Regions from separate parts of the Colwellia meonggei genome, predicted to be linked through region 1. Evidence: predicted binding sites of a transcription regulator. Region 1 holds the regulator's gene; each other region holds the start of a gene.
What was found. The regulator MetJ, encoded in region 1, represses methionine synthesis genes. The targets are predictions, from matches to a motif close to TAGACGTCTAGACGTCTA.

Region 1 (3,289 bases):
GTAGTTCATCAATTAGCTTAGCTTGCGAAGCACTTAGCTCAAAAATAGCCTCGGCCAGCGATTCAGGCAGCACATCTACCGCTAAGCCCGTATGATTACCGACAGGTTCTGCTTGCTTATGTTCATAGTGCTCTTGTGCCAATTGGTAAATTGCAAACAATGAATCTGTGGTACTGCCATTTGCAGAAACAACAATGACATCATTGAGCTGGCAGTGTTGACGAATAATATCAACTACGCGCTCGATACAAGCTGACGTTGCTAAACTGCTGCCGCCAAACTTATGAACATTACAAGCGGCCTTAGCCAGCTGGTTTTTTGTGGAAGAAAGCTCTACCGCTGAATTTACGTCTGTCATTTTATTTCCAAACACTTATAAATATTTATCTGATTGCTAATTCTTTAGCTACTACGTTGATTAAACTTGGCTAGCAGCAAGTGCTTTTGCTAAGTCAGCTAAAATATCATCGATATCTTCTATGCCTACTGACAATCGTACTAATGACTGCGTAATACCCGCAGCAAGCTGAGCTTCAATTTCCATGCCGGCGTGTGTCATAGTTGAAGGATGACTGATCAAACTTTCAACGCCACCCAATGATTGCGCTAAGGTAAAAAATTCTAGTTTATCAAACAGTACCTTTACTGCTTCAACACCGCCTTTAAGTTCAAAACTCATCATGGCGCCAAAGTCATGTTGCTGTTTCTTTGCTAATTCATGATGTGGATGATCCGCTAGTCCAGGGAAATAGACACGTTCAACGGCGGGGTGTTCTTGCAAGAAAGCGGCTACCGCATTGGCATTAATTTGATGTTGCTTCATCCGGATCGGCAACGTTTTTAGACCACGTAATGCAAGAAAACTGTCAAAGGCCGAGCCAGTAATGCCGATACAATTTGCCCACCATGCCAACTCTTCACCTAATGCTTGCTCTTTGGTAACCAAAACACCGCCAACTACATCACTATGGCCATTGATATATTTAGTAGTGGAATGAAATACAATATCAGCGCCCAATAATAAAGGTTGCTGCAAAGCCGGCGATAAAAAAGTATTATCAACAGCCACTAACGCACCTGCTTGATGAGCCTGCTTAGTAATATCTTCAATATCAACTAAGCGTAGTAATGGATTGCTTGGCGTTTCGATTAAAACTAATTTTGGTTTGCTTGCTAAGGCCTCTGCTAGCGCCTGCTGATCATTTTGGTCAACTACAACCAACTTAAATTGTCCACGTTTTGCTAAATGTGTAAATAATCGAAAACTACCACCATAACAGTCGTGCGGGATAACTACAGTATCTTCAGTATTTAACAGCTGACAAATCAAATGCACCGCTGACATACCTGTACTAGTGACAATACCTAACGCACCTTGCTCTAAATCTGCAATAGCTTGAGCAAAAGTAGCACGAGTTGGGTTGCCCGTACGAGAATAATCAAACTGACGTTTCTCATTGAAACCCTTTAATGCATACGTACTGGAAAGGTGAATTGCAGGAATGACAGCACCATGATGCTGGTCGCTATTGATACCTGCGCGAACCGCAGTAGTGGCAATTTTTTTATCACTCATGTGTGCTCCTGTATAGACGCTTTTCTATGTAGATGTTTGGACGTCTATAAATCTAAACGGTTTGTAAGAGATGGTCAAGAACTTTAGACATCTAACCCTCTACACATTCGTTATTGACTCACGCCTCACAACCAGTAAAATTAGCGGTCAAGAATAAACTTATAACTTACTGGTATACCAGATAAGCTAATTATAGGTTTTTCATAATTATTTAAGCATAGAGGAATATTCATGGCAGAGTGGAATGGCGAGTATATTAACCCTTACGCCGAGCACGGGAAAAAAAGTGAGCAAGTTAAAAAGATCACCGTGTCTATCCCTTTACGTGTATTAAAAGTGTTAACTGATGAAAGAACACGTCGTCAGGTTAATAACTTGCGTCATGCAACGAATAGCGAACTATTATGTGAAGCATTTTTACATGCTTTTACTGGCCAACCCTTACCAGATGATGGTGATCTAGCTAAAGACAATACACAAAAACTACCTGCGAGTGTTCGTAAAGCGTTAGAAGCACAAGGTGTGACTGACTTTAGTGAATACGAAACAGAAGTAGAAGATTAGATAGAGCTCATAGCTCAATATTAAAAAAGGCGCTTTAAGCGCCTTTTTTGTTAATTAACTTCCTATTTAGAAACTTGGATTATTAAGCTGTAATAAATCCCATTTAGTACCATATAAATCTTTAAAAACCACCACAGTGCCATATTCTTCCACACGCGGTTCCTCAGTGAATTCTACACCTTGGCTTTTCATATGCTCATAGTCACGCCAAAAGTCATTGGTTTGTAGAAAAAGGAATACCCTTCCACCGGCTTGGTTACCAATAGCGTTATTTTGTTCATTGTTACTTGCTTGCGCCAATAACAAATTTGTACCATTTGAATTCGGTGGGGCAATTTGTACCCAACGTTTACCAGCACCTAAGTCGGTATCTTCAATAAGTTGGAAGTTTAGTTTCTCAGTATAAAATTTAATAGCGTCATCATAGTTTTCAACAACTAAAGCAATATTTGAAATATTCTGTTTAATAGAGTTTGTCATGCAAATTTTTTTGTTACGTCATGGCTAGGTAATATCATTATTTTACTGCATTTTTATCTAAACAATAAGTCAGGCTTTATGTAATTTTTAAGCAAAAAAAAGGCGTCCCATCGACGCCTTGGTTAAACAACCTAATCTACACACCAAATTAATTTGAAAAAAACTTCGTCTCTGTAATCGCTTTAACCTCCGGCATATCACTGACACTTACTTGCAGAGAAACTTCGCTGACACGCTCTTTGATTTCTTCTGGTGTTATAGTCAAATGCACTGGCACACTGGCAATTTCTCCAGCTTTAATAAGTATGTTGCTCTCAGCACTTAAGCTGACATTATTGTTAAGAACACTAACGTTAAAGTGACGATTTAGCTGAGATTTATTAGTAATTTTTAGTAAATAGCTGTTGGTTACATTATCATGAAAATCAACTTGAAATAACGTACCACGATCACGCAATACCGAGAACTCAATCGGTATTCGCACCTGAATGGTATACGCCATAAAAACCATTGCTAATATAGATAACACGCCATAACCCACAATTTTAGAGCGTAATAGTTTTGCTTTTTTACCGAGTAATGCATTTTCACTGGTATAACTAATCAACCCTTTAGCGTAATTAAACTGCGTCATAGTCTGATCACAAGCATCTGCACACGCACCACAAT
Region 2 (3,289 bases), on a different contig from region 1:
TACTGCAGCTAATAAATCTGCGTTATTTGCTATCGACATTATTTACTCATTATTTTACAGCTGGGGTTTAGAACACAGTCTTTTTGAACTTGCTCATTTTAGTGCTTTTAATTTTACCGCGATCTTGACATAAAATTGTCATAAGCATTCCTTATAATTCCGCGCAACTTAGGCGGTATCAAGATGATACCCAAACTTGCTTCAGGGAACTTTTATGTCAATTGTTAGGAAACGCAACGCCGGTCAAAAAGCTTATATTCCAGGGAACGCTCGCGATAATCAGTATATTTTGGCTGAATTTACCTTATCAGATCAACTGCTTTCACAACTATCGCCACAGTTAAGTAATGACAACTATTATGACGTCTATCAAAGCCTTGCAGATTTACTATTTACATTAAGTAATGACTTTGCCATCAGTAACAGCTTACTTGTCGCCAACGACAAATTGGTTCGGGTTAGATACAGCCAAGAAATGCATCAATGGCAAACTAATCAGCAAATTATTTTTTACTATGATCCGTTACAGCATGTATTACAAAACTCATTTTTCGACGCCAATGTTAGAGCTAAAAAAATCACTTTAGTATTTTTAGCGTCGGGAACAGATATTCGCTCTGGTGCGGCAAATTTTCACCAACGAGTAAGAGATTTATTAGAGAGTTTTGCCCAACAAGTACAAATACCATTGGCAGCTATTCGTATGCGAGATCACCAGCATCTTACCTACGATATTTTTGCTAAAAATAAAGGCTGTAACAATAGCCAAGCACATAAATTTAGACCTATTAAGCAACGATACGCCAGCCAAGACGTTGCATTAACCGCTAATCTATCGTCAATTACTTATGCAGTCATCAACTTAACATTGAATCATAGAATTTCACAGCTGGTTGATATAGATGCAAATTCTGCTGATCCATACAATCCACTTTATACCTACCTAACCGATACATTTTCACTCGTTGCCAAGCAATTTAATTTAAACAATGGCGCATTAATCGCTAACGGTTTAGTACCCATTATTCGCCATAGTTTGCACGAAATTGTTTCTAAGGTTGGCGAATTACAAATGCTAGGGTACAACCCTAAACAAAGCCCTTGCGGTATTGTAAGCAAATGGAAAGCCGATGAATTAGTTAACAATGTACAGTTAATTTTTGTTGCGAACTTCTCTAATGGGGAAGAGCAAAATTATGCGAAGTTTGTTAATCAGATAGAACAAGCTATGCGCTTATTTGCTACTGAACTAGAGATTCCCACCGATAAAGATGAACTCACTTTGCGCTTTCATCAACATGTTGCCTATAACTTGTTAAAAGACGAATAATCTTCCAACAAACCATTGGAAGAAACAAAACTAGCTGCTGTCCATTATACTATTGCCATGTTAACGACTAGCATGGCTTAGCTACTGCCCTTACTCTCTCCAGCTAACTACTTCAGCTTAACCGTCTCCACCGATACTCACTGCAATCTCGAAGTAAGAAGCGCCTTTCTGATTACTCCAATCATAAATAGAGCTAAGTTGCCGTAAAAACATATAGACATCTAAATGGCTGAGTGCTACATTTGACAAATAGAGCTTTGGACGTCTAAAAGTCTTTAAAGAAAACAAGCAAATTTCGAATACCATTATTACTAGAGGAAAATTAACAATGAGCATTGAAACAATAACGTTAGGCGCAGGATGCTTTTGGTGTATAGAAAACATTTTCTCTCGAATTAACGGTGTAAAATCTGTGATCAGTGGTTATGCTGACGGCAACATTGCCAACCCAAGTTATCAGCAAGTCTCCACCGGTAATACAAATTATGCCGAGGTTGTGCAACTAACCTTTGATAATAGTCAGCTCTCTCTTGAAGACGTTTTTACCGTGTTCTTTGCTATTCACGATCCGACAACACTAAACCGTCAAGGTGATGATATTGGCAGTCAGTACCGTTCTACCATATTAACCCACAATGAAAAACAGCGAATAGCAGCCAAGAAAAAAATTGCACAGCTAACAGCTGAAGCGCGTTTTAATAACTCTATCGTAACGGCAATAAAACCAGTTAATAATTTTCATAGTGCTGAAAGTTACCATCAAGATTACTATTCTAACAATCCTAACAACCAGTACTGCCAATTAGTGGTTGCACGAAAAATTCAAAAATTCCTGCAAGACTTTTCATATCTACTTAAAGAAGCTGCTTAACTAATAGCATTAACAATAGTTTTCACTTTACTTTCAATTCTGTTAATTTTCTTCAGCCAAAAAAAACGCCCTTTAGATTGGGCGTTTATAGTTAAGTAATTTACAGCAAATATATGGCATAAAAGCCTTATTAAGTTAGTACATTAAGGTATACAGCTTACGTCGATATTTATTAGCCAACGCATCGCCATCTGGTAGCGACTTTAAAATATCTAATAATAAGTCTTTACTAGTAACATCTGAGCCATCTTTTTGCACTAGACGAAAAAGAATAACTAAAGCATCTTCATGACGATTAACTTGGCTATATTGCGCCGCAAGCTGATGTTGCACATCAATATTTTCTGGTTCGCTGATCAATTGTTGCTCTAATGCTTTAATTTCAGGGGAGTCAGCCGCTTGACTAGCGAGTTCAAGTTTCGACATTAACGACTGATAGTAGCTGTCTTGATCTATCATTTTAATACCAGCAAGCAGTGATTCAGCCTCACTAATTTTTCCAGTTTGTATATATACATCAGCCAATACTAATTTAATGTCTGCACGTTCACTATCAAGCTGATGCGCTTGAGTGATTAATTTAAAAGCGTCATTGGCATTATTCTCAGTTAACAAGTTTACTGCTTTTTTTAATAGTAAATCTTGCTCTTTAGGTAAGTACTTTGCCAAAAATTCATTAATGGTTTCATCTGTTTGTGGCCCAGACAAACCATCAAGTGGTTGACCTTCTTTTACTAATATTGCTGTAGGCAAGCCTTGAATACCAAACTGTTGAGCTATTTGCCCTTGGGTTTCACAATCAACCGTGGCAAATATTATTACATCACTTTGATCAGCCAAAGCATTAGCAAGCTTATCGCGTAATTCTAAACTTTCTGGAATTTGTTGAGCCCAAAAATCAACCAAAACAAGCTTGGTTTTAGACTCTTCAAGGACAACTTGTTGGAAATTTTCAAGGGTGATAGCAAGCGAATTCGTCATCAAGGTAGTTCCAATTTAATTTTATATATGCCAGTTAACTTGGGGGCAAAAGTCATCGTAAACAAGTTTCATGGCTAAATAATTATGATAGCCGACAATTGGTTGCT
Region 3 (3,289 bases), on a different contig from region 1:
GGTGCATCTCTGATTGCTTCTAACATTTCGGCAGAACAAATTATTGGCATGTCTGGCTCAGGCTTTGTTATGGGAATGGCAATAGCATCATATGAATGGATGGCAGCCATAACCTTGATTTTAGTGGGCAAGTATTTATTACCAATATTTCTAAAAAATGAAATATTTACCATGCCGCAATATTTACAGCAACGCTTTGATCATCGAGTTAAAACCACATTAGCCTTATTTTGGTTACTCGTTTATGTGTTTGTTAATTTAACTGCGGTTTTGTGGTTAGGTGGATTAGCCATAGAGACTGTTGCTGGAGTAGATTGGTGGTACGGCATGATTTTTCTTGCAACTTTCTCTATTGCGTATTCACTGTACGGTGGCCTAAAGGCAGTTGCATATACTGATATTATCCAAGTTGTGCTACTAATTTTGGGTGGTTTATTGCTAAGTTATCTGGCGTTGGATGCCGTTGCGGAAGGGCAGGGCATGCTTGTTGGTTTTAGTAAGTTGACCACAGAGTTGCCTGGTCACTTTGATATGATTCTATCGCCAGATAATTCTCAATACACCAACTTGCCCGGTATTTCGGTGCTTGTTGGCGGTATGTGGGTAATGAATATTTCCTACTGGGGGTTTAATCAATATATTATTCAACGCGCACTGGCAGCAAAGAACATTCAGGAAGCGCAGAAAGGTATTGCCTTTGCCGCCTATTTAAAACTATTAATGCCGATTATTGTTGTACTTCCAGGTATTGCTGCGGTTGTGCTATATCCAAATTTAGCAGCAGCTGATAAAGCGTATCCATCAATGATGGAATTAATGCCCGTTGGTATTAAAGGGTTAGTTTTTGCCGCGTTAGTGGCGGCCATTGTTTCATCACTTGCTTCGATGACTAACAGTATTTCAACCATTTTTACCATGGATATTTATCGCCCGATCAAACCTGATGCAAGTCAGCAGCACTATGTACGTGTTGGTCGTGTTGTCACCTTAATTGCTTTGGTTATTGCCTTGTTTATGGCTGAGCCACTTTTAGGTAAGTTTGACCAAGCATTTCAGTATATTCAAGAGTTTACAGGTGTATTTACACCGGGGATTGTGGTTATTTTCTTGTTAGGTATGTTCTGGAAAAAAGCGACATCAATGGGGGCGCTTGCTGCTGCAATTGGCTCGGCTGCGTTTTCATTCACCTTAAGAACAGTATGGCCTGAATTACCTTTTATGGATCGTATGGGGATTGTCTTTTTATCTTGTGCGGCATTAATGGTGTTAGTGTCTCTTACTGGAAAAGCTGCTAGTAGCGATACCAGTGTTAGTTTGGCCGATGTAAGCTTTGTAACGGAGCGTGGCTTTAATATTGCGGCGCTGGGTGTTGTTGTCATTTTAACTTTTTTATATACCCTTTGGTGGTAGTTTCATAACGCCAAGTTAATCAAAATTATGAATTTAGCCGCAATCTTATCGATTGCGGCTTTTTTTTCTCTGTTTTTAGGTCAAGCAATAGAATTCATTTTAAAATAAAGGTATCTGGACGTCTATACGTTTAGAGCTTGACATATCTAGAAATCCAAGTCACATTATAGGCAGATGATCACTTGTTATCTTTCATGCTGTTTTTCAGCGTTATTTTATACTTAAGAAATATCCGATATTAGGTTAGTGCTATGCCCATTAAAATTCCAAATGAATTACCGGCGTTAACGGTATTAGACAATGAAAATATTTTTGTTATGTCTGAGCGCCGTGCTGCAAATCAAGAAATTCGTCCAATGGAAGTGGCCATACTGAACTTAATGCCAAATAAAATAGAAACTGAAGTGCAAATATTACGGATGTTGGCGAATACGCCACTGCAAATTAATGTTGATTTTGTTCGCATTCATGCCAATGAGTCCAAGAATACTCCGCAGGCGCATTTAGATAATTTCTATCGCTTATTTGATGATATTAAAGATAAACAGTACGACGGCTTAATAATAACGGGGGCTCCGTTAGCGTTACTTGATTATCAGCAAGTTACCTTTTGGGATAAAATTTGTGAAGTTTTTGACTGGGCTGAGAAAAATGTTACTTCTACTATGTTCTCTTGTTGGGCGGCACATGCTGCGCTATACCATCATTACGGTTTGAAACGTCATCTGCGCAAGCAAAAGCTTTCTGGTGTATATCAGCATCATTGTTTAAAACCGAAAGAGCAGCTAACACGTGGCTTTGATGAAAGCTTTAATGTGCCGCATTCACGTTATGGCTATATTGATAAAAGTGACTATCAAACGTTAGATAACTTGGAAATTCTTGCGGAATCAAAAGATGCTGGAGTTTACCTCGTAGCCAGTAAAAATAAGCAACAAGTCTATTTAACTGGTCATCCAGAATATGATGCCTCGACTTTGAGTGAAGAATATTTTCGAGATCTTGACTCAGGTGCTAATGCTATTGTGCCAGATAATTATTTTACCGGTGATAATCCAAGCACCGAAGCTGCAAACACCTGGCGAAGCCATGGCAGTTTACTATTTACTAACTGGTTGAACTATTACGTTTACCAAATTACGCCGTATCAGCTTGATGCTGACCATATTCAAGCAATTCATCCAGGAAAATCTCGTGGCTAAGCAAGCAAACTTTAACACTTCATCTTCAGCCAAGGTGCTGAAATCATCGTCTTATGCTTTATTACAAGCTCAGTTAGATCAGCGTATTCTAATTTTAGATGGTGCTATGGGTACCATGATCCAAGCATATAAGTTTGAAGAACAAGATTATCGTGGTGAGCAATTTGCTGATTGGCATTGTGATGTCAAAGGGAATAATGACATGTTGGTTCTTACTCAACCTAATGTTATTAAAGCTATTCATCGTGAATACCTGGAAGCTGGCGCTGACATTCTTGAAACCAATACCTTCAATGCCACCACTATTGCCATGGCTGACTATGATATGGAAGCTCATAGTGCCGATATTAATTTTAAAGCAGCGCAATTAGCGCGTGAAGTTGCTGATGAATTCAACATGCAGAATCCTGCTAAGCCACGTTTTGTTGCTGGTGTGCTAGGGCCAACTAACCGTACGTGTTCAATCTCACCTGATGTTAATGACCCTGCCTATCGAAATGTTACTTTTGATGAGCTAAAAGATGCCTATATCGAGTCGACCAATGCTTTAATTGATGGTGGCAGCGATATTATTTTAATCGAAACTATTTTCGATACTCTTAACGCGAAAGCGGCTATTTTTGCAGTTGAAACTGTATTTGAAAGTAGAGGTGAACGCTTACCTGTGATGATTTCAG

Region 2: the regulator MetJ is predicted to act here: its motif matches at 1,589-1,606, upstream of msrA (peptide-methionine (S)-S-oxide reductase MsrA).
Region 3: the regulator MetJ is predicted to act here: its motif matches at 1,526-1,543, upstream of metA (homoserine O-succinyltransferase MetA).

Annotation. Positions count from the first base shown of each region.
Region 1 covers NZ_BAAJLZ010000007.1:54,788-58,076, forward strand. The annotation lists gene metL (bifunctional aspartate kinase/homoserine dehydrogenase II) at 1-358, opposite strand, end outside; gene metB (cystathionine gamma-synthase) at 419-1,576, opposite strand; gene metJ (met regulon transcriptional regulator MetJ) at 1,808-2,140, shown strand; gene AC27E9_RS15560 (VOC family protein) at 2,207-2,620, opposite strand; gene ccoG (cytochrome c oxidase accessory protein CcoG) at 2,769-3,289, opposite strand, start outside.
Region 2 covers NZ_BAAJLZ010000002.1:522,171-525,459, forward strand. The annotation lists gene AC27E9_RS08485 (DUF3820 family protein) at 1-39, opposite strand, end outside; gene AC27E9_RS08490 (DUF3083 family protein) at 215-1,330, shown strand; gene msrA (peptide-methionine (S)-S-oxide reductase MsrA) at 1,659-2,201, shown strand; gene AC27E9_RS08500 (tetratricopeptide repeat protein) at 2,337-3,182, opposite strand.
Region 3 covers NZ_BAAJLZ010000002.1:136,227-139,515, reverse strand. The annotation lists gene AC27E9_RS06785 (sodium/sugar symporter) at 1-1,410, shown strand, start outside; gene metA (homoserine O-succinyltransferase MetA) at 1,662-2,612, shown strand; gene metH (methionine synthase) at 2,647-3,289, shown strand, end outside.